Regions from separate parts of the Candidatus Avoscillospira sp. LCP25S3_F1 genome, predicted to be linked through region 2. Evidence: a T-box and tRNA genes for the amino acid it is inferred to sense, from the RefSeq annotation. Region 2 holds a T-box; the other regions hold tRNA genes.

Region 1 (10,681 bases), on a different contig from region 2:
CAGGTCGTAGTCGGTCCGGTCGGCCACGCCCCACAGCTCGCCCCAGCCAAAGGGGAACAGGAACTCAAAGTCCGTGGTAGCCTTGGAATAGAAGCACAGCTCCTCGGGGTCGTGGTCACGGAGGCGCAGATTCCCCTCCTTCATGTTGAGGCTCAGGAGCCAGTCGCGGCAGAAGCCTCTCCAATACTGGAACCACTCCAGATCGGTGCCGGGCTCACAGAAGAACTCCAGCTCCATCTGCTCGAACTCGCGGGTCCGGAACGTAAAGTTGCCGGGGGTGATCTCGTTGCGGAAGGATTTGCCCACCTGGCACACGCCGAAGGGCAGCTTGCGGCGGGTGGTGCGGACAATGTTCTGGAAGTTGACGAAAATGCCCTGGGCCGTCTCGGGGCGCAGATAGACCGTGTTCTTGGCGTCCTCGGTGACGCCCTGGAAGGTCTTGAACATCAGATTGAACTGACGGATATCGGTAAAGTTATGCTTGCCGCAGGTGGGGCAGGGAATGTTGTTGGATTCGATGAAGTCCTTCATCTCCGCCTGGGAGAAGGCGTCGATGGGCTTCTCCAGGGTCACGCCGTTTTCAGCAGCCCAATCCTCAATGAGCTTGTCGGCGCGGAAGCGCTCCTTGCACTCCTTGCAGTCCATGAGGGGATCGGCGAAGCCGCCCAAATGGCCGGAGGCCACCCACGTCTGGGGGTTCATCAGAATGGCGGAATCCAGACCCACGTTGTAGGGGTTTTCCTGAACGAACTTCTTCCACCAGGCCTTCTTGACGTTGTTTTTCAGCTCCACGCCCAGGGGGCCGTAATCCCAGGTATTGGCCAGGCCGCCATAGATCTCGGAACCGGAGAACACAAAGCCGCGGCCCTTGCACAGGGCAACGATCTTGTCCATGGTCTTTTCGGTGTTTTTCAGCATTTTCAAAGCCTCCGTAATGCGGCAGAGGAACGACACTTGGCAACAATGACGCGCCCCGCCGGTGATATAACAGTATCATTATATCCCCTCACCCCGGATTGTCAACCAAAAGCGGCGGTTTCCCTTTTATTTTTCGGAAGTTTATGGTATATTTGTTCATAGCTTTGCAGTAAACTATAGTGTAATGACTCTGCACACCCAAAGGAGCATCCCATGAAAACCATTTCCCGTGTCATCTTCTCCGCAATTCTTTTGGTACTGACGGGACTGCTGCTGGCCATCGGCGCCGCGGCTCCCGCCCCCATGTTTGACTGCTACCAGGAATTTTCCCAAAAAGCCCTGTCGGTTCTGTCTGGGCTCACCGGCGTGGTCCCCTTTGCCGTGTGGGAAGTGCTGGCGCTGCTGCTGATTCTCTGGGCTATCTATACGCTGATTGAGTGTCTGCGTCGGGGCCGGGTCCTCCGGTGGCTGTCCGGCGTTCTGGTCACCGTCTGCACCCTGGTACTGCTGTTTGTGGCATTGTGGGGGCTGAACCACTTTGGCCCCACGGTGGGAGAGCGTATGGGGCTGAAAACCCGTCCCTATTCGGTGGACGAGGTCTACAATGCCGCCCTCTGGTATGCGGAACAGGCCAACACCCTGGCCGCCCAGATGCCGTCCGACAGTCAGAACGTCACCCAATTTTCCGACTTCTCCACCCTGGCCAAAGCGGCCGGCAAGGGTTACGCCGCTCTGTCCCGGCAGTACGACTGCTTTACGGAAGCCGGAGCCACGGTTAAAAAGCTAACGGCCTGGCCCCTGTACTCCTATTCCGGCATTACCGGTATCTTTATTCCCTTCACCGGCGAGAGCAATGTAAATCCCGATACCTATGCCGCTTCCCTGCCCTTTACCATGTGCCACGAGCTGGCCCACCGTCAGGGCTATGCCGCCGAGAACGACGCCAACTTCTGCGCGTATCTGGCCTGCATGGCATCAGACAATGTGGAATTTCGCTATTCCGGCGCCTACTCGGCCTTTGTCTACTGTTATAACGCCCTCCACAGCGCCGACCGGGAGTTGGCTGCTCAGGTGTGGGAAACAGCCTCGAAACAGGTGCGGGCCGACTGCGCCGCCGCCAACACCCATTACGCCCAATATGAAGGTAAAGTCCAGGAGGTGGCCCAGGAGGCCAACGATGCCTATCTGAAAGCCTTCGACCAGGAAGATGGCGTTCAGTCCTACGGGGCCGTCGCCGACTATCTCATTGCCCTGTATCTGTCACAAAAAACCGCGTAAAAATTTTTTAAAAAACCTATTGACTTTTTCACAGCCCCGGGATATAATAATGGGGCGCTGGACGATTAGCTCAGCTGGTAGAGCATTCGCTTGACGTGCGAAGGGTCAGCGGTTCGAGTCCGTTATCGTCCACCAAAGAGGCAGGAGATATCCTGCCTCTTTTCTTTTTTACTGAAAAGGTTCATCCGCTGACCCTTCGCTATTTCAATCACCCCGCCGCAGCGGGAACCGGGCCGCAGGCCCCGGTTCGGTCAGCGGTTCGAGTCCGTTATCGTTTACCTAAGAAACCCGGTTTATGTATCAAGCATAAACCGGGTTTCTCAACAGGTTGAACCGGGCGTGCCGCCAACGGCACGCCCGGTTGTGATTGGGGCAACTCAGCCCTTTTTATAGCCGCACTTGGGGCAAACACCCTTTTCGTTCAGGGCAATGCCGCACAGGGGGCAGCGGTCAATCTGATTGTGGGTGTCAAACTCAGCGGACGCCGCATTGACGCCGCTGGTAAAGGTGATCTTGGCAATGTTCAGCTTATCTTTCAGCAGATCATAGACGATCTTGATCATGCCCTCCACGGTCATGGTCTCCTTGGTAACCACCAGACGACATTCGGGGTAAGCCTTGGCCAGTGCCGTCTCAAAGGCGGGGCCCTTCATCTGGTTCTGGGGCGCACCGTTGCGGATCCCCTGCTTCTCATAGACGTCCAGAATGGCGGGCAGCAGAGGATCATCCTCCCGGAGAATCAGCGCGTGATCAAAATTCTTCAGCACCGACCAGGCCGTCTTCTGAATCTCGTTACAGGGGAACACCATATTGACGCCGGGCTCCACGGTGTCCTCTACTTCGATGGTCAGCACGCCGGTGTGGCCGTGCAGGTACTGGGCTTCCCCTTTAAAGCCGTAAAATCTGTGGGCGTACTGCAAATCCAATGTGGTAATACTTCTCATGGTAAATTCCTCCTGTTTGCATTGTTTTGTAACCGGTATGCCCCATGCTGCGGCCAGCACCGGCTGTCTTGCTTTTAATTTTAGTAATTAGAATTATTCTAATTACTGATTACAGGATACTACAGATTGGGTTCTTTGTCAATCCCCTGTTGTGCAAAAAGTGGCCCACAGTCGGTATTTGTACCATTTTTATATAAAGTACACAAAAACCATTCGGTAGTTTTTACTTGACATTTGATATAATACCGTATATATTTATGGTAATCAAGATTACCAAAGGCGGTGACTCCTTGAAGCCACTTCGTAAAATCCGTTACATTGAGATCACCAGTGAGATTCTACAGCAAGAGGGCATTGAGAGTGTCACCATCCGCAAAGTCGCCGAACGGGCCGGATGTACCAGCGCCGTGCTCTACAAACATTTCGAAAACAAGGAACACCTGATTATGCTGGCTTCCGTGCGGTTTCTCGAACCGTACATTATTGAGTTTATCAGGTTGTCCTCCCGGGAGGATTTGTCCTCTATCCAGATCGATCTTCTGTTATGGAAATGCTTCATCGAGGAAGCCTTCCGCAACAAGCCCTATTATGAGCTGATGTTTTTCAGCGACCATCGGGATATGCTGGAAGATTGCGTCTACGAATATTATCAGATGTTCCCCGAGGTCCAACGGCGGTTTGATGGTTTTTCCGCCAGCATTATTTTCAGCAACAATTTACAGGAGCGCGAACTGCTTCGCCTGCGGCGGGCCGCCCATGCCGGCGTCCTGTCCCTGGAGGACGCGACCCTGTTGAGCCGCCTGACTGTGGCCGTATTCAACGGCATTTTCACCCAGTATTCCGGCGTCACCATGACCGACAGCCAAATCCGGTCCGCTGCCGAGGAATGCTATCAATTGATTTATACTCTGTTCCAGCGGTTTTTGCCCGCCGGCGTGCCCTTGGACGCCACCCCCTGACCTGTGCGAAATACTGGTACCCCGCGTATCAGTATTTCCTTTTTACCCTAAAAAGTAATCAAGATTACCCTTGTGATTACCCTCGCTGAATTCCATATCCACAACTATTTAGGAGGAACGCATCATGACGAGAAAAGAGCAGCAGGCCATCCGCGACGCTGAGATCGTGGAGCTGATCCACAAGAATACCCTGCGCATTCTGGAGGAAATCGGTATCGCTTTTCTGTCCGAGCACGCCTTGGAGCTGCTGCGCAGCAAGGGTGTCCGTGTAGAGGGCAACCGTGCGTACTTCACCGAGCAGCAGGTTATGGACGCTCTGGCCGTGGCCAAGAAGGACTTTGTGGTTCGTGCCCGCAACAGCAAGTACGACGTAAAGATGAACACCGAGGACATCTATATGACCCCCGGTTACGGCAGCCCCTCCGTGGTGGAGACCGACGGCACCGTTCGCCCCGCTACCTTTGATGACTTCCTGAAGCTGGCCGTCATCGTCCAGCAGAGTGAGGAGTTCGCCATCAACGGCGGTATCCTGGCCCAACCCTCCGACATCGAAGCAGAAATCTCCGCCGAGGCCATGGTGTACGCCACCCTCTGCCGTTCCGACAAGGCGCTGTTCTCTGTCTGCGGCGGCAAGGTCCAGGCCGAAAACATTATGAAGATGATGCGCATTGTCTTCGACGGCGACATCACCGAAATCCCCTGTACCTTTAACCTGATCTCTCCCCTGAGCCCTCTGGGCGTCACCGAAGCCACCATCGATACCATTGACGTCTGCGCCCTCAACGGTCAGCCGTTGGTTATCGCCCCCGGCAACATGGCCGGCGCTACAGGCCCCATCTCCCTGGCCGGCAACGTGTCCCAGGCCAACGCCGAATTCCTGGGCATCAACGTCTACGCCCAGATGGTCCGTCCCGGCACCCCTGTGGTCTACGGCTTTGCTTCCACCGTCAGCGATATGAAGAATATGCAGGCTTCCAACGCCAGCCCCGGCTTCGTCAAGGAGGCCAAGTACGGTGCGTTGATGGCCAAAAAGTACGGCTTGGCCTGCCGCAGCGGCGGCGGTATGTCCGATGCTTCCGGTCTGACGGCCCAGGCCGGTGTGGAGAGCGCCATGAGCATGTTCGAGTCCTTCGCCGAGGGCGCCAACCTGATGATGCACGCCTGCGGCTCCCTGCACTCCTTCAACACCGTCAGCTTCGAGAAGTTCCTGCTGGATATTGAGACCTTCACCCGTATGAAGTACTACTTCTCCGATCTGCCCTGCGACGAAGACGCTTTGGCGTTCGACGCCATCAAGGAAGCCATTGAGGACGAAGGCGGCGTATACATCACCCTGGACCACACCTATGAGCGCTGCCGCATCGACCCCTGGTATCATCAGGTTTCCATCCACTCCAACACCAAGGGCGATCCCAACCAGGCCCTCTACGATTCCATCCACAAGCGCATGGACGCCCTGCTGAACTCTTATGAGTGCCCGGCTTTGGCCCCCGAGAAGCGCGCCGCCCTGGACGACATCATGCGTGGTCTGGGAATGAAGGACAGCGACATCGCCAAGGTCTGATGCTTCCCGATTGTTTTCCATAGGAATCCATACACCTCCAAACATACACACTCCAAGGACAGCGGCCATCCCGGCAACGGGGTGGCCGCTGTCCGCTTGACGAAACGTCCATTCCATCGTATGATGGAGCCATCCCATAGATACAAGGAGGTATTCCCATGCAATATGAACTGGCCGGCGGCGCCTTTCCCGTCGTGATCTGCACCCTTCAGGACGGCGAACAGATGATCACGGAAAAGGGCTCCATGGTCTGGATGACCCCCAATCTACAGATGGAAACGTCCGGCGGCGGCCTTGGCAAAATGTTTTCCCGTGCATTTTCCGGTGAGAGCATGTTCCAGAACATCTACACATCCAAGGGCCAAGGCACCATTGCCTTTGGCTCCAGCTTCCCCGGCCGTATCATGCCCCTGGAAATCGGTCCCGGTCGGGAGATGATTCTACAGAAAAACGCCTTTTTGGCATCGGAAGCCGGTGTGGAGCTGTCCATCCACTTCAGCAAAAAGCTGGGAGCCGGATTCTTTGGCGGCGAGGGCTTTATCATGCAGCGGCTCTCCGGCCATGGCATGGCCTTTGCCGAAATTGACGGCGAGCTGGTGGAGTACGATCTGGCGCCGGGTCAGCAGCTCATTGTAGACACGGGCAATGTGGCAGGCTTTACGCCCTCCGTCTCCATGGATATCCGGCAGGTACCGGGTCTGAAAAACAAATTCCTGGGCGGTGAGGGCCTGTTCAATACCCTTTTAACCGGCCCAGGCAAGGTGTGGCTCCAGACCATGCCCATTTCCAATGTGGCCATGGCCATCCGTCCCTTTATCCCCACCGGCAACGGATGACCGCCGCAGCTTCATAAGACTGACAAACAGCCGGGACCAGACGCCCAAACGTCCGGTCCCGGCTGTTGTTTCACCGTCTATATTGCTGGAATATTGGATACCCTATAATGTTGAAAAAATGAAGCATTTATTCTGTGCAAAACTCCGGGGCGGCTCTGGCCGGTTTATGTGCGTTTCCCCGGTTGACCGTGTGTTTTTTGAGTGTATCGGACTTGCCCTTTTGATACATAACTGGTAGAATAGAACCGTATTTTACCGTGTGGGAGGCGCAAACGTGGTATTTTCTTCGATTGAATTTCTCTTTGTCTTTCTGCCGGTGGTGCTGCTGCTGTACTTCAATCCCCTGACTCGCAGCCGCACCTACCGCAATGTGGTCCTGTTGGCTGCCAGCCTGTTTTTCTACGCCTGGGGCGAACCGGTTTTCGTCTTTCTGATGATCCTCTCCATCATCATGACGTGGCTGGTAGGCGTGAAAATGGATGCCGCCGCATCCAATCGCAAAAAGCCATGGCTCACCTTGGGCATTGGCCTCCATGTGCTGCTGCTGGTGGTGTTCAAGTATCTGACCTTCCTGTGGCAGCAGTTGGGACTGCTGCTCCATATGGACACCGGGGCCATCGATATTGCCCTGCCCATCGGTATTTCCTTTTTCACTTTCCAGCTCATGAGCTATCTGTTTGACGTGTACTACGGCAAAAGCGCCGTGCAGAAAAATGTCTTTTGGCTGGGACTGTATGTGTCCCTGTTTCCCCAACTGATCGCCGGTCCCATTGTCCGCTATGAACAAATTGCCGATGAAATTCTCCACCGCAAGGAGACACGGTCCGATTTCTCTGCGGGTATGACCCGGTTTATTTTCGGTCTGGCAAAAAAATTGCTGCTGGCCAACTATATGGCCCAGATTGCCGATAACACCTTTCTGTTATCGTCTCTGCTGCCCATCTCCGTAGCATCGGCCTGGCTGGGAGCCATCGCCTACGCCCTGCAAATCTACTTCGATTTCTCCGGCTATTCCGATATGGCCATCGGTCTGGGCCGCATGTTTGGCTTCCATTTTGCCGAAAACTTTCACTATCCCTATGTGGCCAACAGCATTACGGACTTCTGGCGGCGCTGGCACATCTCTCTCAGCTCCTGGTTCCGCGATTACGTCTATATCCCCCTGGGCGGCAACCGGGTCTCCCGCCGCCGTCAGTTGTTCAACATCTTTGTGGTCTGGGCCCTCACAGGTATCTGGCACGGCGCGAACTGGACCTTTGTGGCCTGGGGCCTGTTCTACTTTGTTCTGCTGATGGCGGAGAAGACCTTCGGCTTCGCAAAAAAACTGGGTATTTTCTCCCATCTGTATGTGTGGCTGATGGTGCTGCTGGGCTGGGTTCTGTTCCGGGCCGAGAGCATCGGCGCCGCCCTGCGGTATATGGGACAGATGTTTGGCCATGTCACCGCCGGGTTCACCGACGAGACCTTCTGGACGTACCTGAGCAGCTGCAAGTATGTTCTGCCGGTGGCCCTGTTCTTCTGCCTGCCGGTATATCCCTTCGTGAAACGGCATCTGCCCGCCGTAGCCGCCGATCTGGTGACCGCCGTGGTACTGCTGGCAGCCGCGGCCCTGTCCCTGCTGTCGGTGGTAGGCACCACGTACAATCCCTTTATCTACTTCAACTTCTAAGGAGGCAGTCATGGCAAAGAAACCGTTTACATCCATCATTTCCTGGCTGTTTCTGGTGATGGTGCTGTTGGCCTTTTGTTCCATCGCCGCCCGGGCCATCATTAAGGAAGTTCTGATCGATGGGTTGGGCATGGACAATGCCCTGACCCAAAAGGCATTCCCCGCCGGTGACGGCGGCGGCAAGGTCCAGGTCACCGGCGACGACGGTTCCACCGACTGGTCTTTGACCTATCCATTTCAGGAGCAATCGGCCACCGTCCAGGTGTCCTTTCTCCAGGAATTAAAAAACCGTGTGACCGAAGCCGAAACGGCGCTGACCGACTATTGCAAGCAGATGCTCCCCTATTATGACACCCTGGTGACCCAGACCAGCGCTATGCAAGAAAAAATCGGTTGGAATATTACAGCCTATCCCGAGTATAACGCCATTGCCCAGGTCACCGGCGATTACTATGCCACCGTGCTGGAAAAACAGGATATGACCGAGAACATTCGGTCCGTTTCCCTGCTGCAAGACTACTGTGAATCTTTGGGTGCCGGGTTCCTCTATGTCCAGGCCCCCTATAAGATCTGCAAGTATACCGACAACGTAGTGGGCGACTTCTCCAACGAGAATGCCGACGCGCTGGTAAGCGGTTTGCAGCAGGCGGGCGTCTCCTATATTGATATGCGGGAGGAAATCCACAACGCAGGCTTTGATCACCACAGTCTGTTCTTTGTCACCGACAGTCATTGGAAACCCCGGACAGGCCTCTGGGCCACCGGCGTCATTGCCCAGCGGCTCAACAACCTGTACGGCTGCAACATCCCACTGACGTACTTTGAACAGGACCAGTACACGGCTCAGGTCTATGAAGACTGGTTTCTTGGCTCCCAGGGCAAGCGACTGACGCTGGCCCGGGCTAATCCGGAGGATATTGAACTGCTCTACCCCACCTATCCCACGGACCTGCGGTTCTACGCCCCGGCTCTGGGGGTGGACCTGACGGGCGATTTTTCCGTGGTCTATGATATGAAGCACATTGAAACAAAGAACTATATGTATCTGACACCCTATTCGGCCTACGCCCACAGTGATTCCGCCGTGGTCCGGTATGAAAACCATCTGGCGCCCAACGATACAAAAATTCTTTTGATCAAGGATTCCTTTGCCAATGTGGTGGCCCCGTTCCTGTCCCAGGGTGTGGCTCAGCTGGACCTATTGGATCTGCGGTACTTCAACGGCAGCGTGGAAACGTATATTGCCGAAACCCAGCCCGACGTGGTCATGGTCCTGTACAACCCCGGCAACCTCAAGGAAATTGACTGGGATACGCACCTGAGCACCTTTGACTTCCGGTAAGCACAAGAACCCCCGGCCTGCCGTCCGCAGACCGGGGGTATAATTTTGTTTTTACTGGTTGTCAATGTGGCGCAGCAGACCAACACAGCCCTCCAGCACGTCTTCCCAGGTGGCCTGGAAATCCCCTGTATACCAGGGGTCCGCCACCTGACCGGGTCGGTCGGTGAAGTCCAGCAGCAGATGAATTTTCCCGTCAGGATCACCGCCGCACATCCGCTGCATATTGCGGAAATTGGCCTGATCCATGCCGATCAAATAGTCATACTGGGCATAGTCGGCCTTGCGCAGCTGCCGGGCCGTCTTGCCGGTGCAGTCAATGCCGTGGGCGGCCAGCATCCGCCGGGCCGGTGGATAGACCGGGTTTCCGATTTCCTCCGTGCTGGTGGCCGCTGAGGCAATGGAGAATTCCTCCGCCCGTCCGGCCTTGCGCACCAGGTCTTTCATCACAAATTCCGCCATGGGGCTGCGGCAAATATTGCCGTGACATACAAACAGTATTTTAATCACTTGTGAAAACTCCTTGAACGTGTTAATATAACCGGCTTTTCGTCTGGTTTGCATCCTCTTTCCTCTCAGCTGCTTTTAAACTGATATGGGCATAAGGAGCAAAGCGGGAATGCTGGGGCAAGAAATTATTCGACGGTGTCGTACACTCCGGCATTGTATAACGCCTGACACAACTGAGCACGGGTCAGAGGAGTATCGGGGCTGAACGTACCAGCATTGTCAACGCCGGCGAAGAAGTCGTAGTTTCTGGCATTGACGATAGCCTTCTGAACCATCGTAGACAAATGGGAGACAGTGTCGAGTTCGTCAGGGTGGTCGTTCATATAGTCTGTGGCAAATTCGACGGTGTACGCACGGATTTTATCAGCATCGGGGAATTCGTCGATGGTGTTAATGAATGTTCCGTTGATATAGTGTGCGGCTCTATTCCTAGCCACGATATCACGGTAACTGTGACCTTCGTTATCAAGAGCAGACCATCTGCCGCCAGCCAAACACCATGCGGCACCGGCACGGGTGACGGTGAGGGGAGACCATGCGTTCTGTCCATTTTCAGTCCAGAGGTCACCGTCATAGTTGCAGATACGGTCGAGGATAGTCCACAACTGCTGATAGGTCAGCGGGTCATTGGGGCCGAACTTGCCGTTGCCATAGCCGGCGAGGA
Region 2 (10,681 bases):
AGTCAAGGGCTTGCGGGCTGCGACAGATTTTGAGAAAGAGTTTCAGATGGCGCTCATCAACCACAAGATGAATCCCAATCTGGACAGCATGTTCTTAACGTCGGAACACCAGTTTATGTACTTGAGCTCCAGTGTGGTCAAGGAGCTGGGCAGTCACGGCGCCGATCTCAGCGACTTTTTGCCGGAGGAGATCATTCCTGACTGCGTAAAACGAATGAATCAAACTGTTTGAGGAGAAATGTAGCATGGCGAACAGCATTGACGAAATCATTGACAGCATATACAACATTATCCGGGATGCATGGTCGCTGCCCTTGGGCACCGACAAGTGTGTGATTGAGCGGGACAAGGTTCTGAATCTGTTGGACGAAGTCAGCCGTCAGCTGCCCGGCGAGATGAAGCAGGCCAAGACCATTGTGGAATCCCGTAACGAGGTCATCACCAACGCCAAAAAGGAGGCGGAAAATATCCTCAAGCAGGCCGAACAGCGGGCCATGCAGATGATCTCCAAGGAAAATGTTTACCTGGAGGCGCAGAACGAGGCCAATGAAATGATTAAGGAAGCTCAGGTGAAGCTTAAGGAGCTGCGCCAGGTAACCAATGAGTTTGTAGATGACGCTTTGAAGCGCACCGAAGAATCCATCAGCGAGGCACTGGCCCGTGTACAGGATTCCCGTGCCAAGTTCAACGCCTTGACCAACCCACAGGAGAAGAAGCCTTCTCCTATTATCGAGGATATCTGAGTGATTGTGCGGACGGCCGCCTTTGGGTGGCTGTCCGCTTTTTCCGTACAATAGATTGACAAATTCCCAAAGATGGTGTATCATCGAATTAATATTGGAAACGCGATGACGAGGAAGAGTACAAAGTGCGGCCCCTTTCAGAGAGCAGACGGATGGTGCAAGTCTGCGGTGCGGCTTTGGAACGTCCCCTTTGAGCGGAGGGCTGAACCGATGCAGTAGGCCCCTTCGGGTCCTCCCGTTACAGAGGCGCAAGTGGCCCGCTTTATTAGAGTGGGAAACCGGGTGGTACCGCGGAATGTTGATTTCGTCCCGACAGCACAGCTGTCGGGAATTTTTATTTCTCCCTGCCCTTGCGAAAGAATTGACAGGAGTTGAAGAAACACTATGGCAAAAGAACTGTCCAAGGTCTACGAGCCGCAGGAAGTGGAGAGCCGCATCTATGAAATGTGGCAGAAGGGCGGCTACTTCCACGCCGAGCGTGACCCCAAAAAGAAACCCTTTACCATCGTCATGCCGCCTCCCAATGTGACCGGCCAGCTGCACATGGGCCATGCCATGGACGCGGCGCTGCAGGATGTGCTGATCCGTTTTAAGCGTATGGAAGGTTATTCTGCCCTGTGGCTGCCCGGCGTGGATCATGCCGGTATTGCTACCCAGATCAAGGTGGAAGAGGAACTTCGTAAGGAGGGCCTGACCCGCTATGACCTAGGCCGTGAGAAGTTCCTGGAGAAGGTCTGGGACTGGAAGCATAAGTACGGCAACCGCATTGTGGAGCAGCAGAAAAAGCTGGGCGCCTCCTGCGATTGGGACCGGGCCCGGTTTACCATGGACGAGGGCTGTTCCAATGCTGTCCGCGAGGTATTCGTCAGCCTCTATGAAAAGGGCCTCATCTATAAGGGAAGCCGCATCATCAACTGGTGTCCCCACTGTGTCACGGCTCTGTCCGACGCCGAGGTGGAGTACCAGGACAAGCCCGGCCATATGTGGCATCTGCGTTACCCCCTGGCCGACGGTTCCGGCGACGTTATCGTGGCCACCACCCGTCCTGAGACTATGCTGGGCGACACCGGTGTGGCTGTGAACCCCAACGACGAGCGGTATCAGAATATCGTAGGCAAGACCTGCATCCTGCCTCTGGTCAACAAGGAAATTCCCATTGTAGCCGATGAGTATGTGGATATGGAGTTTGGTACCGGCTGCGTGAAGATGACCCCCGCCCACGATCCGAACGACTTTGAGGTTGGCCTGCGCCATAACCTGGAAGTGATTCGCGTTTTGGACGACAACGGCAAGGTCAACGAGTTCGGCGGCAAGTACCAGGGTATGGACCGTTACGAGGCCAGAAAGGCCATTGTGGCCGACCTGGAGGAGCAGGGCTACTTGGTAAAGATCGAGGACCACGCCCATAACGTGGGTACCTGTTATCGCTGCCACAACGATGTGGAGCCCATTATCTCCGCCCAGTGGTTTGTCAAGATGCAGCCTCTGGCAGAGGCTGCGCTGGAGTGTGTCAACAGCGGCGCAACCAAATTTGTTCCCGAGCGTTTTACCAAGACCTATACCAACTGGATGGAAAACTGCCGCGACTGGTGTATTTCCCGTCAGCTGTGGTGGGGCCACCAGATTCCGGCCTGGTACTGTGCCGATTGCGGCCATATGACCGTGTCCCGCGAGGATGCCACTTGCTGTGAGAAGTGTGGCAGTAAGAATATCGCCCGTGACGAGGATGTGCTGGATACCTGGTTCTCTTCTGCCCTGTGGCCCTTTGAGACCTTGGGCTGGCCCGATAAGAATGCGGAGGATTTCAAATACTTCTATCCCACTGATGTACTGGTTACCGGCTACGATATTATTTTCTTCTGGGTGGCCCGTATGATCTTCTCCGGCTGTGAGCACACCGGCAAGCCGCCGTTCCACACGGTGCTGATTCACGGCCTGGTCCGCGATGATAAGGGCCGCAAGATGTCCAAGTCCCTGGGCAACGGCATTGATCCTCTGGAAATGATCGATCGCTTTGGCTCTGACGCCCTGCGCATGAACATGGTCACCGCCAACTCTCCCGGCAACGACATGCGTTTCTATGTGGAGCGCTGCGAGGCCATGCGCAATTTCGCCAACAAGATCTGGAATGCCAGCCGCTATGTGTTGATGAATCTGAAAATTGAGAAGAACGAGCTGCCGGCCATGGAGGAACTGGAGTTGGCCGACAAGTGGATTCTTTCCAAGCTCAACACCCTCATCGCAGAGGTTACTGAGAACCTGGACAAGTATGAGCTGGGTATTGCCGTTCAGAAGGTCTACGACTTTATCTGGGACAGCTATTGTGACTGGTATATCGAGCTGACCAAGGCCCGGCTTTACAGCGAGGACGAGGCCAGCAAGACCGTGGCCCAGAAAGTGCTGCTGTATGTGCTGGATCAGTTCCTGAAGCTGCTGCATCCCTTTATGCCCTTCCTCACGGAGGAAATCTGGCAAGCCATTCCCCACGAGGGTGACAGCATCATGGTCCAGTCCTGGCCCAAGTTCCGGGAGGATTTGTGCTTCAAGACGGAAGAGACGGCCATGGAGGCGATTATGAACGCCATCCGTGCCGTCCGCAACCGCCGTGCGGAAATGAACGTGCCGCCCTCCAAAAAGTCTACCCTTTATGTGGTCACGGGCAAGCGGGATGTTTTTGAACAGGGCGCCGGTTTCATCACCCGTCTGGCTTACGCTGATCAGGTGGTGGTTGCGGATACCGCTCCCGCGGGTCATGAGGACATGGTCTCCTGTGTTACTGCCGATGCGGAGATGTTCATTCCCATGAACCAGCTGGTGGACATCGAGAAGGAGCTGGAGCGTATCGCCAAGGAACTGGAGAAAGCAAGAAAGAATCTGGCATCCATCGAAGGTAAGCTCAGCAATGAGAACTTTGTTTCCCGTGCTCCGGAAAATGTGGTCAATGCGGAGAAAGAAAAGGCTGAGAAGGCCCGGGCTTTGATCGCTCAGCTGGAAGAGGCCGAGAAGCGGCTGAAAAAGTAAAAATCCCGGAAAACTTCGTCCTCTGTGGCGGACTTCGACAGGATTTATTTTCCAAAAACTGTATAATAAGCGCACACGGAATTGTCTCCGTGTGCGCTTTTATTATTTGCGGAGAGGATGAGAGCCCATGACCAGTTATCTGCAGGACAAGCAGTTGACCATTGCCCTCAGCGGCGAGATTGATCATCACAGTGCCCGGGAGACCATGGAAACCATTGGCGGTAAGATAGATACCTACCTGCCAGCGTTGTGCATTCTGGATTTTCGGGATGTGACATTTATGGATTCCAGCGGCATCGCCATCGTCATCAACGCTGTTCGCCGGATGCGGGAGATTGGCGGCAAAATACGCCTGCAAAACATTCCGGCCCAACCCTATAAGGTGTTGGAGGCGGCGGGTATGGCAAAACTCATTGAGATACCGGAGAGGAGCGGCACATAAGATGAAATATGAAAACCAGATTCAGGTGACCTTTCCCAGCAAATCGGTGAACGAGGGGCTGGCCCGGTCCATTGTGGCGGCCTTTGCGGCCCAGCTGGACCCGACGTTGGACGAGCTGGGCGATATCAAAACAGCGGTATCCGAGGCGGTAACCAACTGCATTGTCCATGCATATCCCGATGAAATTGGCATCATTACATTAAAAGCGAGAATCACCGGCGACGGTGTGCTGGACCTGACCATTCGGGACAAGGGACGAGGCATTGCCGACATTGACCAGGCAAAGACGCCGTTGTTCACCACCGGCGGCGCGGAACGATCCGGCATGGGGTTTACCATCATGGAGAGCTTTATGAATGAACTGCGGGTGACTTCTCAGCCGGGAAAGGGTACTACGGTACATATGAAGCGGAAGATTGTAAAACGAGGAGAACGCCCGTGAGTGCGGCTCTGGAAGAATTGATTGTCCGTTCCCAACAGGGAGACCGGCAAGCTGGGGAACAGCTGGTGGTTGATAACACCGGGCTTATTTGGTCCGTGGCACGGCGGTATTTTGGCCGGGGTGTGGACCCGGACGACCTTTACCAGCTGGGATGCGTAGGATTTCTCAAGGCGGTGGCCGGATTTGATACCCAGTACGGGACCCAATTTTCCACCTATGCCGTGCCGAAGATTGCCGGAGAGATCCGGCGGTTTCTCCGAGACGATGGGGCGGTGAAAGTCAGCCGCGGTCTCAAAGAACGTGCTGCTGCCGTCAAGATGGCCCGCCAGCGGCTGACAGGGGAATTGGGACGGGAGCCGACCTTGTCGGAGATTGCGGAACAGGTGGGGTTTACTGTAGAGGAAATCGCCATGGCCGAGACAGCTACCTCGGCCGCAGAATCTATCCAACGGGAAACCGGGGAGGATGGTTTTACATTAGAGGCGGTTCTCACTGATGGAAGCCAAGAGGACCAACTGATTGAGCGCATTGCGCTGCGGGAAGCCATTGCCAAGCTGCCGGAGCGGGAACGTATGGTGGTGGTCCTGCGGTTTTTCCGCGGGTTGACTCAGGAAAAGACAGCGGCCATTGTGGGTGTCTCCCAGGTCCAGGTGTCGCGTATTGAAAAGAAAGCACTGACCCATCTGCGGGAAACCATTTTGGAATAGTGCTCGACAAAAGGGGAAAAATATAATAAAATAGTTCCATCTATAGAAATTACAAGGTGAAACTATGAGCACATTGGAACAACGTTTTCTTGCTGCCCGCCGGGCGGTGATCGCATCGCAATTTGCGGGACTGAACCCGGAGCAGCGTCAAGCGGTCCTGACCACGGAAGGGCCGCTTCTTTTGCTGGCCGGCGCAGGTTCCGGTAAAACCACCGTGTTGATTCATCGGATTGCAAACCTGCTGCGCTACGGTTGTGCCTCTGACTCCGATGAGATACCGTTTCCTCCAACAGAGGAGGATGTGGCGTTGCTGGAGTCTTTTGTGGATTATCCTCGTGAAGAGGATCGTCGTCGGGTGGACGCCTTATGCGCTTGCCGTCCGGCGGCGCCTTGGAATGTTATCGCCATCACCTTTACCAATAAGGCAGCCAACCAGTTGAAGGACCGGCTGGAGTCGATTCTGGGTCCCGATGCCAACGATGTGTGGGCCATGACCTTCCATTCCGCCTGCTGCCGGATTTTGCGCCGGGATATCGAACGACTGGGATATGACCGCAGCTTTACTATTTACGATACTGCCGATTCGGAACGGGTCATGAAGGACGTGGTCCGTGACATGGGCCTGGATGATAAACTGCTGCCGGCCCGGCTGTGCTTGAACTTGATTTCCAAAGCAAAGGACAAACTCCAGTCGCCGGAGGACTTTGCGCGGCAAGCTGAGGCTGCTGGAGATTACCGCATGGAGCGCATCGCCAAGGCTTATGCCGAGTATCAAAAACGGCTGCGAGCAGCTAATGCGGTGGATTTCGACGACATCATCCTGCTGACAGTACAGCTGCTACAGGAGCATGAGGACGTGCGGAACCATTATCAGCAGAAGTTCCGCTATGTCCTCATCGATGAATATCAGGATACCAACCATTTGCAGTTTCTGCTGGCCCAGCTGCTGTCCGGCGGCTATGAGAATATCTGCGTGGTTGGTGACGATGACCAGAGCATCTATCGATTTCGCGGCGCCACCATTGAGAATATCCTGGGCTTTGAGAAACAGTATAAGGGTGCGCGACTCATTCGATTGGAACAGAATTATCGCTCTACCAAGTGCATTTTGGCGGCTGCCAATGCTGTTATTGCCAATAACCAGGGGCGTAAGGGCAAAAATCTCTGGACGGAAAACGATGATGGGGAGAAAATCCGACTGTATGAAGCATACAACGAATCTGACGAGGCTAATTTTGTCACTAACGGCATCTTGACCCGTTCCCGAGGGCAGAACCTCAAGGACTACGCGGTGCTCTATCGGACTAACGCCCAATCCAACGCGCTGGAATATGCGTTCAAACGCAATGGTATTCCATACCGGGTCGTGGGTGGTATGCGGTTCTTCGATCGGGCAGAGGTTAAAGATATGCTGGCCTACATGTCGGTCATCAACAACCGCAGCGATACGCTGCGTCTGCGGCGAATCATCAACAATCCGCCGCGCGGTATTGGCCCTAAGACCGTGGAGACGGCAGAACGACTGGCTGAAGCAGAGGGGAGTCCGCTCTATTCAGTGATTGCCCGGGCAGGGGAGTATCCAGCTATGGAAAAAGCGGCCAATAAGCTGAAAGCCTTTACCGACATGATCGACGGATGCGAGGAATTGCTGGAGACGCTGACATTGGCAGAATTCTACGACGAACTATTGATTCGCAGCGGTTACCTTGCTATGCTCGAAGCCAAAGACGACACAGAAAGCCAGACCCGGGCCGAGAACGTCCGCGAGTTGAAATCCAGTATTCTCAGCTACATGGAGAATCAGGATGTACCGACGCTCAACGGTTTTTTGGAGGAAATCGCTCTCTATACGGACTTGGAGCAGTACGATCAGGGCGCGGATGCAGTGGTAATGATGACCATTCATTCTGCCAAAGGCTTGGAATTTCCCCATGTGTTCCTGGTGGGCATGGAGGAGGGACTGTTCCCTGGTTCCCGGGCCATCGGTGAGCCGGAGGAGATGGAAGAGGAACGGCGTCTCTGCTATGTGGCCATTACCCGCGCCAAGGAAAGTATCACTATTACCCATGCCCGGCAACGGATGCTCTATGGCCGAACTTCAGTAAACCGGCCATCCCGCTTTGTGCAGGAAATCCCGGCCCAGTACACCACCGGCAGGACTGAGGCGCAGATCAAGGCAGCGCAGCAGAAGTCAATCCCCAAGCGGGAACCCAAAAAGGATTACTCGTCGTTGACGAATCGCTCTACCCAGCCGGTGGAGGCCATGAGTTATACGAAGGGAACCCGGGTTTGCCATACGGCCTTTGGTACTGGTATGATTCTTGCGGTGACGCCGATGGGGAACGATGCCCTGCTGGAAATTGCATTTGACAACGTAGGCACCAAGCGGGTCATGGCTAGAACGGCTGGGGCTCATATGAAAAAGCTGTCATAATTGCCGTCGCTCGCCCATAGACATGGGCGAGGTGGTGGCGATGGCAATCAAATACCGAAAGATTCGACTGCGGCGGCGCTGGATGGTGGTTCTGCTGTTGCTGGCACTGCTGATCCCGGCGGCAGTGATGAGAATGCGGCTGTTCCCTATCGTGGAGGAATTGGCTGTAACACGGGTTACCAATCAGACGGCGCGACTCATCAACGACGCCATTGACGCGCAGATTCGGGACGGCGTAGTGGACTATTCCAATATGGTGCTGTTGGAGAAGGATGACGCGGGAGCCGTAACAGCGCTCAAAACCAATATCAGTGAGATGAATGCGCTAAAAACCCGGATTCTTGATACAGTCAACGAGGAAATTCTACAGTTGAATGTGGATGAGATCGGCATACCAATTGGTAACCTGCTGATTCCGGCGCTGTTTTCCGGACGTGGGCCGTACCTACCGGTCAAGGTATTAACAGTTCGTTCCTCAGAGGCGGCCTTTTCCAACCAGTTTACCCAGGCAGGTATTAATCAGACGCTCCATCAGATCATTATGACCATCACCATCGATATGACCATTGTGACGCCGGCCGGCACTGAGCAGGTGGATACCTCGTCCCAGGTGGTGGTGGCGGAGACGGTCATTGTGGGTACGGTGCCGGAGAGTTATCTGGCCATCGATGGAGTGCAGCGGACAACTTGACAAAGGATGCAAAAATGTGATGAATCCCAGAGAAGAAATCGAACAGCTGACAAAACAGCTGGAACGGCATAATTATCTGTACTATGTGATGGACAGTCCCGAGATCGCGGACTATGAATACGACCAGATGCTGCGCCGTCTGGAAATTTTGGAGACGGAGAACCCGGAACTGGCGTCGCCCCTGTCACCTACCCGCCGAGTGGGTGGAGAGGCCCTGCCCCAATTTGAAAAGGTGGAACACGTGGTGCCTTTGGAGAGTCTCCAGGATGTGTTTTCCGTAGAGGAACTGGAAGAATTTGAGCAACGTGTTCGGGAATCTTTGCCCCAGGTAGAGTATACCGTGGAGCCTAAAGTGGATGGCCTTTCCGTGGCCCTGGAGTATGTGGACGGGAAGTTTGTTCGGGGCGCTACCCGTGGAGATGGATTGGTGGGCGAGGACGTGACGGAGAATTTGAAAACCATTCGCTCCATTCCCATGACATTGGAGGATGCACCCTCACGATTGATTGTTCGGGGCGAGGTGTTCATGCCCAAGTCGGTGTTTGCATCGCTCAACGCAAAGCGGGAAGAGGAAGGGGAAAACCTCTTTGCCAACCCCCGCAACGCCGCCGCCGGTTCGCTGCGGCAGTTGGACCCTAAAATTGCGGCCCAGCGGCAACTGGATATTCTGGTGTTCAACTTACAGCTGGCCGAAGGTGTTGTGTTTACCAGTCACAGTGAAACGCTGGACTATCTGCGGGAAAAGCGGTTCAAAGTTATTCCCTATACTTGTTGCCGATCAGAGGAAGATGTGGAGGCGGCGGTCCGGGCCGTGGATGAAGGCCGGTACAGCTTGAACTACGATATCGACGGCGCAGTTGTCAAAGTCAACGACCTGTCTCAGCGGCAGACGTTGGGCAGCACCGCCAAGTTTCCGCGCTGGGCAGCGGCCTACAAGTATCCGCCGGAAATCAAGGAGACAGTGGTGGAAGAAATTCTTGTGCAGGTGGGCCGTACCGGCGTCCTGACACCAAAGGCTGTAGTCCGGCCTGTGCGGCTGGCCGGTACCACCGTTACCAATGCCACCCTCCACAACCAGGATTTCATCACTGCCAAGGATGTGCGCATCGGCGACACGGTCCGTATCCGTAAGGCCGGAGAGATTATTCCGGAGATCCTGGAGGTTGTGAAGAAAAAGCGGCCCGCTGACGCTGTACCGTATTTGCTGCCGGAGTCGTGCCCCGTCTGCGGCAGCCCGGTGGAACGAGATGAGGACGGGGCGGCCATCCGCTGTACCGGTGCTGAGTGTCCGGCGCAGCTGGTCCGCAATATCAGCCATTTTGTATCCCGGGATGCCATGGATATCGACGGGCTGGGCAGCGCCATTGTGGAGCAGCTGATTCAGCAGGGCATGGTGCACTCTCCTGCGGACCTGTACTATCTGGACCCGGAGCAGGTGGAAGCCATGGACCGCATGGGCAAGCAGTCCACGGCTAATCTGATGGCGGCCATTGAAAAAAGTAAGGACAATGATCTCAGTCGCCTGCTGTTTGCTTTCGGAATCCGGCAGGTGGGCGCCAAGGCCGGAAAGGTGCTGGCCTCCACCTTTGGCAGCCTGGACCAGCTGATGGAGGCCGATGAAGCTGCTCTGACGGAGGTACGGGATATCGGTGCGATTACCGCCGAAAGCATTGTCCGTTGGTTTGCCAACCCTCAGTCCCGCCATATGATTGAACGGCTGCGGGAAGCCGGTGTCAACTTTAAATCTAAGGCTGTAGTGGTAGATCAACGGTTTGCTGGTATGACCTTTGTGTTGACAGGTGCATTGACATTATTTACTAGAGACGCTGCTACAGAGAAGATTGAGTCTTTCGGTGGCAAGGCATCCGGCTCTGTCTCCAAAAAGACCACCTATGTGGTAGCCGGTGAGAACGCCGGATCTAAACTACGTAAGGCCAATGAACTGGGGATCCCGGTGCTGACAGAAGAAGAGTTTTTGAAGATGATCGAATAACGAAATGGGCGGGTACACATCGTGTGTACCCGCCCATTATCATGCTTTGATGAGATACCCTTTGTGATCCAGTTCAGCCTCAATCAGATCCAGCAGCCGCTCAGAGTTAGCGGCCACCGTGTGATAGTGGGTGTCCTGGGTCAACTCCTTTAAAGGCGCAGCATCGGCGTGTTTCCATTTGGCTGCAAATTCTTCTGCGTCCTGTACA
Region 3 (10,681 bases), on a different contig from region 2:
TGCGGGACATGGGCCAACCTACCGGCAGCACCGCGCCCGCCCCGTCGTCCGCCCCGTCCCACAGCGACGGAGCCGTGGACGACCTGTCCAAAATCGACCTGCGCAAGCAGTATCTGGTGGAGAACCCGGCCAACGGTCCGGTCTTTCTGGCCCTGAAGGCCAAGACCCCCGCCCGCATCGGCGTGGGCCGGGCCGGCGCCCGCTATAAAACCGTGACGCTGCTGCGGTTCCGGGCCGACCACGCCGCCGCCCAGGACAGTGTCTTTTCGCAGGTGCCGGAATCCTTTTACAGAAGCAACGATCTGGTCTACGTCAAGACCAGGTGCGAGGACAAGGACGAATACTTGACCCGCCCCGACCTGGGCCGCCGCTTTGACGAAAAGAACCAGGCCATCATCAAAGAAACCTGCGGCCAGCACCCGAAGGTCCTGCTGGTCATCGGCGACGGCCTCAGCTCCGCCGCCATCGAGGCCAACGCCATGGACTGCGCCCGGGCCATCCGCCAGGGCCTATCCGCCTACGGCATCGAGCTGGGCAAGACGCTGTTTGTCCAGTACTGCCGCGTGGGCGCGTCGGACCACATCGGCTCTCTCACCGACGCGGAGCTGGTCTGTATGCTGGTGGGCGAACGGCCCGGTCTGGTCACCGCCGAGTCCATGTCGGCCTATCTCACCTATAACCCCCGCATCGGCGTGCCGGAGTCGGCCCGGACCGTGGTTTCCAACATCCACCGCCAGGGTACCCCCGCCGTGGAAGCGGGCGCACACATCGCGTCTCTGATTCGGCAAATGCTGGAGAAGAAATGCTCCGGCGTGGCCTTTCGCCAGGGGGTGGGCCAATGACCGGCGATACCCTGCCCGTGGAGATTCTGACGCTGCAACTGATTGCCAACGTCTCCCCCGATCTGGCCCGGCAGCTGGGTCTGGATGCCCGCCACAAGTCCATCGGCCTGCTGTCCACCGACTGCGACGATGTGACGTATATGGCCCTGGACGAAGCGACGAAAAAGGCCGCCGTGGACGTGGTCTACGCCCGCAGTCTCTACGCCGGCGCCGCCAACGCCTCCACCCGGCTGGCCGGTGAGGTCATCGGCATTCTGGCCGGGCCGAGCCCGTCGGAGGTGACGGCAGGGCTGCAAAGCGCCGCCGACTTTCTCCGCTCCGGCGTAGGCTTCCGGACGGCCAACGACGCGGGGGACGTGGTGTATCTGGCCCACTGTGTCTCCCGGACCGGGTCCTATCTGTCGAAGCTGGCCGAGATTCCCCAGGGCGAGGCCATTGCCTATCTGATCGCCCCGCCGGTGGAGGCCATGGTGGCGCTGGATGCGGCGCTGAAAGCGTCGGACGTCCGCATGACCGCCTTTTTCGCCCCGCCCAGCGAGACCAACTTCGCCGGTGGTCTGCTCACCGGCACCCAGAGCGCGTGTATCGCCGCCTGTGACGCCTTTGGAGAAGCCGTCCGGGCCGTGGCCGCCGCGCCGCAGAGTTATGGAGGATGAGTATGGAACTGGACAAGGATTTGCGCTCCCGGCAGGAAGCCCGGGAGCTGATTCAAAAGGCCAAGGCCGCTGCGGACGTGCTGGCCGGATTCAATCAGTCCCAGGTGGACCGGATTGCCAAGGCCATCTGTGACGCCGGTATGGCCCACGCGCAGGAACTGGCCGAGCTGGCCTGCCGGGAGACGGGCTTCGGCAACGTCCCCGACAAAACCATTAAGAATCAATTTGCCGCCCAGACGGTCTATGACGCCATCAAAGACGAAAAGACCATCGGCATCATCGCCGAGCACCCGGAGAAAAAACTGCTGGATGTGGGCGTCCCCGTGGGCGTCATCGCGGGCATCGTCCCGTCCACCAACCCCACCTCCACGGTCATCTACAAATCCATGATCGCCTTGAAGGCGGGCAACGCCATTGTCTTCTCCCCCCACCCCAACGCGGCCAAGTGTACGCTGCGGGCCGTGGAGATTGTGGCCCAGGCGGCGAAGCAGGCCGGATGCCCCGACGGGGCCATTTCCGCCCTGCCCACCCCCACCATGGCGGCGGTGGAGGAATTGATGCGCCACGATCTGGTCAAACTGATCTTGGCCACCGGCGGCCCCGGCATGGTCAAGGCCGCCTATTCCTCGGGCCGTCCGGCCATCGGCGTCGGCGCGGGCAACGGCCCGGCCTATATCCAGAAGACCGCCGACGTGCCAAAGGCCGTGGCCGCCATTGTCAAATCGAAAACCTTTGACAACGGCACCGTCTGCGCCTCGGAACAGAGCGTCATCGTGGAGGCGTCCATGGAACAGACGGTCCGGGCCGAGATGCGGCGGCAGGGCTGCCACTTCCTGGACAAACAGCAGGCCGACCGTCTGGCCGGATTCCTGTTCCGGCCCAACGGGGCCATCAACGCGGCGGTGGTGGGCAAGACGGCGGCGGAGATCGCCCAGCTGGCAGGCCTCAGCGGCGTGCCGTCCACGGCGAAAATTCTGGTGGCCGACGCCAGGGAAGCGGGCCACGATCAGCCCTATTCGAGAGAGAAGCTCTGCCCCATTCTGGGCTTCTTCGTGGAGCGGGACGAGGATGCGGTGCTGGAAAAATGCTGTCAGATTCTCCGCAACGAGGGCAGCGGCCACACCTTCTCCATGCACACCAACGATGAATCGGTGGTGCGGCGGTTTGGCGAGAAAATCCCCGTCTCCCGCTTCCTGGTCAACACCCCGGCCACCTTCGGCGGCATCGGCGCGTCCACCAATCTGTTCCCGGCCCTGACTCTGGGCTGCGGCGCCGTAGGCGGCAGCTCGTCTTCCAACAACATCGGTCCTCTGGACCTCATCAACATCCGCCGCATTGCCTGGGGCGTCTCCGACGGTGTCCCCCGCAGCAGCGGCAATACCACCGCCCCCGTGTCCTCCGCCGTCGTCTCCGACGACATGGTGGAAGCACTGGTCAACAAGATTCTGGCAAAACTGCAATAAGTAACGGATAAAGGAGCGTTTACAACATGGCTAACACAAATGCACTGGGTATGATCGAAACGAAGGGTCTCGTCGGGGCCATTGAAGCCGCCGACGCCATGGTCAAGTCCGCCAACGTCCAGCTGGTGGGCCGCGTCCAGGTGGGCGGCGGTCTGGTCACCGTCATGGTCCGGGGCGACGTGGGCGCGGTGAAGTCCGCCACCGAGGCCGGTGCCGCCGCCGCGGAAAAGGTGGGCGAAGTGGTGTCCGTCCATGTGATTCCCCGCCCCCATGCCGAGGTCAACGGCATTCTGCCCTCCGGCAGCGACGGGTCCGGCGAGGCGTAAGCCGTGGCGCTCTTTACAGAGAGCAGCGTCCGGGCCTGTATTCGGGTGAAGGACGGCCGCCGGGTGTTCTATTTAGGCCCCGGCGACCGCCTGACCCCGTCGGCCCGGGAGTGGCTGCGGCAGGAGCGCATTGAGATCGTCCAGGGGGAGCAGCTCAAGCCGAAAACGTATGAGACTCTGTTCGGCGGGACATTGACGGAAAAGCCCGAGCATATGACCCATCTGCGGGGCAACCTTCTGGTATTCAAGGACCATCCCCGCATTGAGTTCCGTGGCCAGATCGACCTCTTGGAAGCGGAGCTGCTGCTGGCCCAGCGGACGGCCATGGCCGATGGCCGGGAGGACATGGCGGACCATCTCCAGGAGATTCTCGATTTTGTCCGCAGTCTCATCCGGGCCGACGTGCTGGACGAGCCGGTGCAGCCTCTGCATCTGCTGGGCCTGACGGTGGAGGAATTGCGGGAGCGGAGCCACGCACCACAAAAATACTACGGCCAAAGCCATTTTATGCCCTCCCGCCACGATTCCCCCACCCTGCTGGCCATCAACAAGGTCCGCACCGTCATCCGCCAGGCGGAGCGGGCGGCCTACCGGGCCTTTCGGGACGAAAACGGGGTGGTAAGCCGGGACGATATCATTCTGGCCCTGAACCGGCTTTCCAGCCTGTGCTGGATTTTGGAGATACAACTGAAAGCGGAACAAAAGGAGGTGGAGCCATGAATCTGGTGGAGCGCGTCACGGACGAGGTCTGCCGCCGTCTGTTTCTGGAGGTGGAGGCGTCTGGCCGTCACGTCCATCTGACGGATGACCAGGCGCAAACGCTGTTCGGCCACGGCCTGACCAATGTGCGGCCCCTGTCCCAGCCGGGCCAGTACGTCTGCGCCGAGCGGGTGACGCTGGTGGGTCCCAAGGGCAAGCTGGAGCGGGTGGCCGTTCTGGGACCGGCCCGGAAGGAGGCCCAGGTGGAGATCTCCCGCACCGACGCCTATACCCTGGGCATCGACGCCCCCGTGCGGCTCAGCGGCCATGTGGAAGGCACGCCGGGCATTACCCTGGTGGGCGACCATGGACAGGTACAGCTGAACCAGGGCGTCATGGTGGCCCAGCGCCACATCCATATGACGCCGGAGGATGCGGCCCTGCACGGCCTGAAAAACGGCGATACCGTCTCTCTGCGGTGCCTGTCGTCCCGGCCGGTGATTTTGCAGGGGGTGTCGGTGCGGGTCAGTCCCCAGTTTGCCACCTTTGCCCACATCGATCTGGACGAGGCCAACGGCTGCGGCCACAAAAAGGGGGACCTGGGGATGATTGTCCATGGTTGAAGAACAAATCATCGAAGAGGTCCTGCGGCGTCTGGAGGTTGCCGGACCCCGTGCGCTGCTGATTGGGCGGCGGCCCGCCGACAGTCTGGGCTATGCGTTCACCGGCCACGCCCCCTATGACGCGGTGCTCATCGGTTCCCTGACGGCGGAACAGCTGCTGCAATTTTCCGACAGCCGGGTATTGGACGCCCTCTTGACGGGGATGCCGGTCTATCTCTACGAGGGCGGTCTCACCTACCGCCGCCACAGCGCCACGGCCAACCGGGCGCTGTGGGGACGGCTGATGGCGGCGGAGCGGACGCTGCGCCAGTGGGGCGTTCGGTTTTACGGCGGGAGAACCGGCGGCAGCGGCGGCCATACGGTCATCACCGCCGCCCGGGCCCGGCAGCTTTTGGCCCAGAAGCAGCGGCCCCCGGCGGGGGCGGTGCTGACGCCCATGGCCCGGGAGCTTTTGGAGGGAGGCGGGTTGTCGTGAAGATCGCCACGGTACTCTGCTCCGTCTGGGCCACCAAAAAGTCCCCCGGCCTGCTGGGCCACCCGCTCCAGCTGGTGTCCACCGAAAGTGGACAGCTGGTGGCCGTGGACCTGGTGGGGGCCGGTGTGGGGGACAAGGTGCTGCTGAGCTTCGGCAGCGCCGCCCGCATGGAAAATCCCCACGCCCCCGCCGACGCGGCCATTGTGGGGATACTCGACCAGTTGGAGGAGTTGGAATCGTATGTCCATCAATGAACTGATTGTTTACCTCATGGTAATTTTCATGGTGCTGGGCGCGCTGGACCGGATTTTCGGCAATCGGTTCGGCCTGGGACCCCAGTTTGAAGAAGGCATTCTGGCCATGGGCTCTCTGGCCCTGGCCATGATCGGCATTATCTCCCTGGCCCCGGTGCTGGCAAATCTGCTGCGGCCGGTGCTTGGTCCCGTGTTTCGGGTCTTCGGCGCGGACCCGGCCATGTTCGCCGGGTCCCTGCTGGCCTGCGACATGGGCGGCGCGCCCCTGGCCATGGAGCTGACGGAAAACCGGGATGCCGCCCTGTTCAGCGGCATCATTGTCGGCTCCATGCTGGGCCCTACCATTGTCTTTACCATTCCCGTGGCGTTGGGCATCCTCAAAAAAGAGGATACCACCTATCTGGCCAAGGGCGTGCTGGCGGGCATCATCACCATTCCCCTGGGCAGCTTTGTGGGCGGCCTGGCGGCGGGTTTTCCCGTGGGCATGGTGGCCGTCAATCTGATTCCCATTGTGATTTTCGCCCTGCTCATCGTTCTGGGCCTCTGGAAATTTGAATCGGCCATGATTAAAGGCTTTTCGATTTTCGGCCGCATTGTCCTGGCGGTTATCACCATCGGCCTGGCCGCCGCCATCATCGAAAAGCTGACGGGGCTGGTGGTCATTCCCGGCATGGCCCCCATTGAGGAGGGCATTACGGTGGTGGGCGATATCGCCATTGTCCTGGCTGGCGCGTTCCCTCTGGTGTACGTCATCACAAAGGTATTCCGGAAACCGCTGATGAAGCTGGGGAACCTGCTGGGGATGAACGATGTGGCCGCCGCCGGACTGGTGGCCAGCCTTGCCAATTCCATTCCCATGTTCGGCATGGTGGAGAAGATGGACCGCCGGGGCAAAATCTTAAATATTGCCTTTGCCGTGTCGGCGTCCTTTGTCTTTGGCGACCATCTGGGCTTCACGGCGGGCTTTGCCCCGGAGATGCTCACCTCGATGATCGTGGGCAAACTGGTGGGCGGTGTGACGGCCATTGCCGTAGCCCTGTTTCTGACGAAAAAGGAGGCGGCCCATGGATAAGGAAACCATACGCAATCTGGTGCTGGAGGTCCTGCGGGAGCAGGACGATTCCCAGCGGGTCCGGTCCATTCCCCTGCCCACCCTGTCGGTCCGGCCGGAGGACCGGCTGGATACGGGCAAGCCGGGGGACCACGTCTATACACGGGACCTGTTCACCCTGAACCAGAGCCCCCGGCTGGGGGCCGGGCTGATGGAGATGAAACAGACCACCTTTGACTGGACGCTGACCTATGACGAGATTGACTACGTCATCGAGGGGCAGCTGTCCATCCACTGTGACGGCCGGACGGAAACGGCCGGTCCCGGCGAAGTCCTGTTGATTCCCAAGGGGAGCAAGATTCAGTTTGCCGCCCCGGACTTCGCCCGCTTCCTCTATGTGACTTACCCGGCCGACTGGCAGAGTTCGAGCTAGTCAAAACGCGGTTTTGACCGGCTCGAGCGCGCCCGCAGCGGTACGTCGCTGCAATCGGTACTGGGTTCGTCTTCATATAGATCGGCCCCGGGCAATCGCCCGGGGCTATTGCGCTTTGGGGATGTGGGACTATGCAAATCTGCAAAAGTATGGTATACTGACGGTGCAACAGGAACTTTTTTCCCAGTTTTCGACAAAACACAAGGAGGGATTTCCATGAAATCCATATGGTTGCGCCTGGTTGCGCTGGTGTTGGCCCTGGGCCTGCTGGCAGGCTGCGGCGCTTCACCCACCGCAGAACCCGACGACGCGCCCACCAAGGACAGCGCGGCGGAGAAAGTGCCCACCGAGTCCACGGAGGACAGCGACGACGTGCAGCAGGAGCTGGCCGAGGACGAGATTCCCGACATTGCCGTGGTGGACGAGACGGAGGTCACCCTGTATCTGCCCAACGACAACGCCGATGGCTTTGATACGGTGACCGAGACAGTGAAAGCCAATCCCCAGGGCATTGTGGACGCCCTGATTGCCCATAAGGCCCTGCCCGAGGGCGTGACGGTCAACGACTTCCGCATGGAGAACAACGGCACCGAGACCACCACGGGCGAGGGCGACGAGGCCACTGTCAGCTATACGCCCGGCGACAGCCAGATTTTCCTGGATGTGTCCCAGGCCTTTGGCGACGCGGCAGCCACCACCGGCACTGCCGGAGAGACCATGCTCCTGGGCAGTCTGGTCAATACCATGCTGACCTATTACAACGCCCAGACGCTGACGCTGACCGTGGACGGGGCCGTGCTGGAAACGGGCCACAATGTCTACGACACCCCCTTTACCATGATGGAAGTGGAATGACGCTTTTTTTGGGGCTCCTGGGAGCCCCAAAAATTTTTTTCAAAAACCTCTTGCATTTTTTGAAATTCGTGCTATAATATCAAAGCAGTCAAGCGACGGAGGCTTAGCTCAGCTGGTTAGAGCGCCTGCTTCACACGCAGGAGGTCGATGGTTCGAGTCCATTAGTCTCCACCAGTTTAAAAAAGACACACCATATGGTGTGTCTTTTTTTGTTGTTTATTCCATTTTGGAGCCGCAATAGGGACAGTATTCCCCGTTGCTGCGGCCCAGATGCCTTTCGCAGTAAGGACAGCGGTAAAACAGCAGATTGAATATGGAACCCCCGCATAACACAACAAACCCCAGTCCAATGAGCAGCGCACGGTTGCGCCACATCCCCAACAGCAGGATCATACAGCCGGTCACGGCAATTCCAGCGACCACTTTTCGGACCGTGCGCGGCGATTCATACCACATGGTCCCACCTCCCGGCACAAATTGAAACAGCGGGAGCAACACCCCGCATGGCGTGTTCCAGATTGTTATTCATTGAATTTTGGCACCGCAGTGGGAACAAAACGCACCAGTGTTTCGGTCCAGAAATTTCCCGCAAACGGGACACCGGTAGTACCGCAGATGAATGACCAAACCCACCAGCAGAATCACCACGCCCACGGCCCAGAGCAGCATGCTTGTGAAGCACACCCCCAGCAGCAGCACACCGCCGCCGGACAGATACAATCGCATCACAATGGTTCGGACGGTGTGCAGAGAATTTTTCCACATGGTCCCACCTCCTGGCACAATTTAAAACAGCAGTTTATTCCATTTTTTTGCCGCAATAGGGACAGTATGCGCCGGTGCTGCGGTCCAAAAATCTGCCGCAGTGGGGGCAGCGGTAGTACATGAAATGGATAAGTACCGCAACGATCAGCAGCAGCACCCCTATCACGGTCAATGCAGTCACTTCCATCATAGCGCCCACCAGAGCCAATACCGCCCCGGACAGCATGAACCATCCGACGACCTTCCGGACGGCACGCGGTGAATCTTTCCACATGGTCCCACCTCCCAATCCCTTTTTTTTAGTATACCACGGTTTTCTCCACCCTGCAATGTGGAATCCCTGTCACCATCTCCCCTGCCGCCGCCTATACTGGAAGGAGCGTATTTTTGAGAAAGCAGGGATTTGTATGATGTTGTATGAGGATGGCAGCCGGTGCCGCTGCCCCTGTCCATGCCGCTGCTGTCCCGGCGGTACCGGGCCGACCGGCCCCACCGGTCCCCAGGGCCCCGTGGGACCAACGGGGGCAACGGGGGCCACCGGGGCGACTGGAACAACCGGTACAACGGGGCCGACGGGCGCGACAGGTCCTACCGGCCCCAGCGGCGCTACGGGCGCGACAGGCCCTGCCGGACCCATGGGGCCAACGGGTCCAACCGGACCCGCCGGAGGCGGCAGCGGCACCGGGCCGACTGGGCCGACCGGTCCCCAGGGAATTCCCGGCCCAACCGGACCGACGGGACCCACCGGTTCCCAAGGTGCCACCGGTCCCACGGGACCGCAAGGCGTCCCCGGACCTACCGGCCCAACGGGGCCGACTGGTCCCCAAGGTGCCACCGGTCCCGCAGGACCGCAAGGCGTCCCCGGCCCTACCGGCCCAACGGGGCCGACCGGGCCCCAAGGTGCCGCCGGTCCCACAGGACCGCAAGGCGTCCCCGGGCCTACCGGACCAACGGGGCCGACTGGTCCCCAAGGTGCCACCGGCCCTACCGGGTCCCAGGGCGTCGCCGGGCCAACCGGTCCGACGGGACCCACCGGGGCAGCGCCGGACGATGCCTTCGCCTCCTATTTCAATTTTCAGTATCCTCTGATCCGCAGCACCCTGTTGGACCTGTTTCCCGATGTCACGGACCCCACGGGCCACATCGTTCAGACCGATTCCCAGCGCATTGCCCTGGCGCCGGGCTATTATCTGGTGTCCTACAAGGTGTCGGCCATTTTCTCGGCCCCCAACTACTTGCAGGTGACGCCGTCGTACAACGGCACGTCCCATCTGGAATACGGCATCTATTTTGCCACCACCGCCGCCGGGTCCAGCGCCTGCGGCTCCGGCTTTTTCATCATCCAGGCGCCGTCGTCCACGGTGCTGACCTTTAATTACAGCGGCTCCGCCGATGCCCGGGACGGCGAGATCAACGTGACCATCCTGAAACTGAATCGCCCCCTGTGACAAAAACGCGGAGATCAACGTGATCTCCGCGTTTTTCCTATGGTCTCTGCAACCGCTCCTGAATCTGCCGCTTGTACTGCAAAAATTCCGGAGACAAATTGAAATCCTGCCGCCGGGGCCGCGGCTCTTCCACGACGATCTCCGATGTGATGCGGCCCGGCTGACCCGTCAGCAGATAGATCCGGTCCGACAGCAGCACCGCCTCGTCCATGTCGTGGGTGATGAACAGGGTGGAAAGGTGAATCCGTTCCATGACGTCCAGATACCACCGGTGGATGGCGCTTTTCGTCAGGGTATCCAGCGCCGAAAAGGGCTCGTCCAGCAGCGCCACATCCTGGGAAAACAGGTACGTCCGCAGCAGTGCCGCCCGCTGGCGCATACCGCCGGACAGCTGGGAGGGCCACAGGGTTTCCGTCCCTCCCAGGCCGAACTCCTCAAAGAGCGCCGACGCCTGTTTCCGGGCCTCCCGCTTTTTTACGCCCCGCAGCAGCAGGGGCAGCGCCACATTGTCCTCGATGGTCCGGTACGGCAGCAGCAAATCCTTTTGCAGCATATAGCTGATATGGCCCGGTTTGCCGGTGATGTCCACCCCGTCCAGAAGTACCTGTCCGGCGTCGGGCTGCAGCAGGCCCGAAATGACGTTGAACAGCGTCGTCTTGCCGCCGCCGCTGACGCCCAGCAGACACACCAGCTCCCCTTTCCGCAGGGTGACGGACACATCCTCCAGCACCTGCCGGCCGTCAAAGGACACGGAGACGTTGCGTACTTCCAGCGTTTCCATCTCAGGCTTC

What was found. A T-box is a leader RNA that pairs with one kind of tRNA and senses whether it is charged. The one in region 2 lies ahead of ACTQ33_RS08115 (valine--tRNA ligase), so its partner is inferred to be a tRNA-Val.
Region 1: it encodes a tRNA-Val, which carries the amino acid that the T-box ahead of ACTQ33_RS08115 (valine--tRNA ligase) is inferred to sense. The anticodon was not compared.
Region 3: it encodes a tRNA-Val, which carries the amino acid that the T-box ahead of ACTQ33_RS08115 (valine--tRNA ligase) is inferred to sense. The anticodon was not compared.

The regions. Positions count from the first base shown of each region.
Region 1 covers NZ_JBQKJT010000010.1:106,800-117,480, forward strand. The annotation lists gene ACTQ33_RS10640 (glycine--tRNA ligase) at 1-918, opposite strand, end outside; gene ACTQ33_RS10645 (DUF3810 domain-containing protein) at 1,132-2,196, shown strand; tRNA gene ACTQ33_RS10650 (tRNA-Val) at 2,256-2,331, shown strand; gene ACTQ33_RS10655 (6-carboxytetrahydropterin synthase) at 2,574-3,140, opposite strand; gene ACTQ33_RS10660 (TetR/AcrR family transcriptional regulator) at 3,431-4,099, shown strand; gene ACTQ33_RS10665 (trimethylamine methyltransferase family protein) at 4,224-5,663, shown strand; gene ACTQ33_RS10670 (TIGR00266 family protein) at 5,822-6,499, shown strand; gene ACTQ33_RS10675 (MBOAT family O-acyltransferase) at 6,774-8,168, shown strand; gene ACTQ33_RS10680 (alginate O-acetyltransferase AlgX-related protein) at 8,179-9,510, shown strand; gene ACTQ33_RS10685 (low molecular weight protein-tyrosine-phosphatase) at 9,562-10,017, opposite strand; gene ACTQ33_RS10690 (S-layer homology domain-containing protein) at 10,143-10,681, opposite strand, start outside.
Region 2 covers NZ_JBQKJT010000007.1:104,399-115,079, forward strand. The annotation lists gene coaD (pantetheine-phosphate adenylyltransferase) at 1-232, shown strand, start outside; gene ACTQ33_RS08110 (hypothetical protein) at 246-743, shown strand; T-box leader at 840-1,058, shown strand; gene ACTQ33_RS08115 (valine--tRNA ligase) at 1,128-3,764, shown strand; gene ACTQ33_RS08120 (STAS domain-containing protein) at 3,892-4,206, shown strand; gene spoIIAB (anti-sigma F factor) at 4,208-4,648, shown strand; gene ACTQ33_RS08130 (SigB/SigF/SigG family RNA polymerase sigma factor) at 4,645-5,355, shown strand; gene ACTQ33_RS08135 (ATP-dependent helicase) at 5,420-7,789, shown strand; gene yunB (sporulation protein YunB) at 7,830-8,480, shown strand; gene ligA (NAD-dependent DNA ligase LigA) at 8,500-10,473, shown strand; gene ACTQ33_RS08150 (3H domain-containing protein) at 10,513-10,681, opposite strand, start outside.
Region 3 covers NZ_JBQKJT010000001.1:263,435-274,115, forward strand. The annotation lists gene eutC (ethanolamine ammonia-lyase subunit EutC) at 1-842, shown strand, start outside; gene eutL (ethanolamine utilization microcompartment protein EutL) at 839-1,498, shown strand; gene ACTQ33_RS01480 (acetaldehyde dehydrogenase (acetylating)) at 1,501-2,961, shown strand; gene ACTQ33_RS01485 (BMC domain-containing protein) at 2,988-3,287, shown strand; gene ACTQ33_RS01490 (ATP-binding protein) at 3,291-4,007, shown strand; gene pduL (phosphate propanoyltransferase) at 4,004-4,609, shown strand; gene ACTQ33_RS01500 (hypothetical protein) at 4,602-5,084, shown strand; gene ACTQ33_RS01505 (EutN/CcmL family microcompartment protein) at 5,081-5,338, shown strand; gene eutH (ethanolamine utilization protein EutH) at 5,325-6,410, shown strand; gene ACTQ33_RS01515 (cupin domain-containing protein) at 6,403-6,822, shown strand; gene ACTQ33_RS01520 (GerMN domain-containing protein) at 7,039-7,677, shown strand; tRNA gene ACTQ33_RS01525 (tRNA-Val) at 7,775-7,851, shown strand; gene ACTQ33_RS01530 (hypothetical protein) at 7,894-8,133, opposite strand; gene ACTQ33_RS01535 (hypothetical protein) at 8,203-8,442, opposite strand; gene ACTQ33_RS01540 (hypothetical protein) at 8,477-8,716, opposite strand; partial or broken gene ACTQ33_RS01545 (hypothetical protein) at 8,850-9,479, shown strand; gene ACTQ33_RS01550 (hypothetical protein) at 9,546-9,890, shown strand; gene ACTQ33_RS01555 (ABC transporter ATP-binding protein) at 9,928-10,671, opposite strand; gene ACTQ33_RS01560 (ABC transporter substrate-binding protein) at 10,673-10,681, opposite strand, start outside.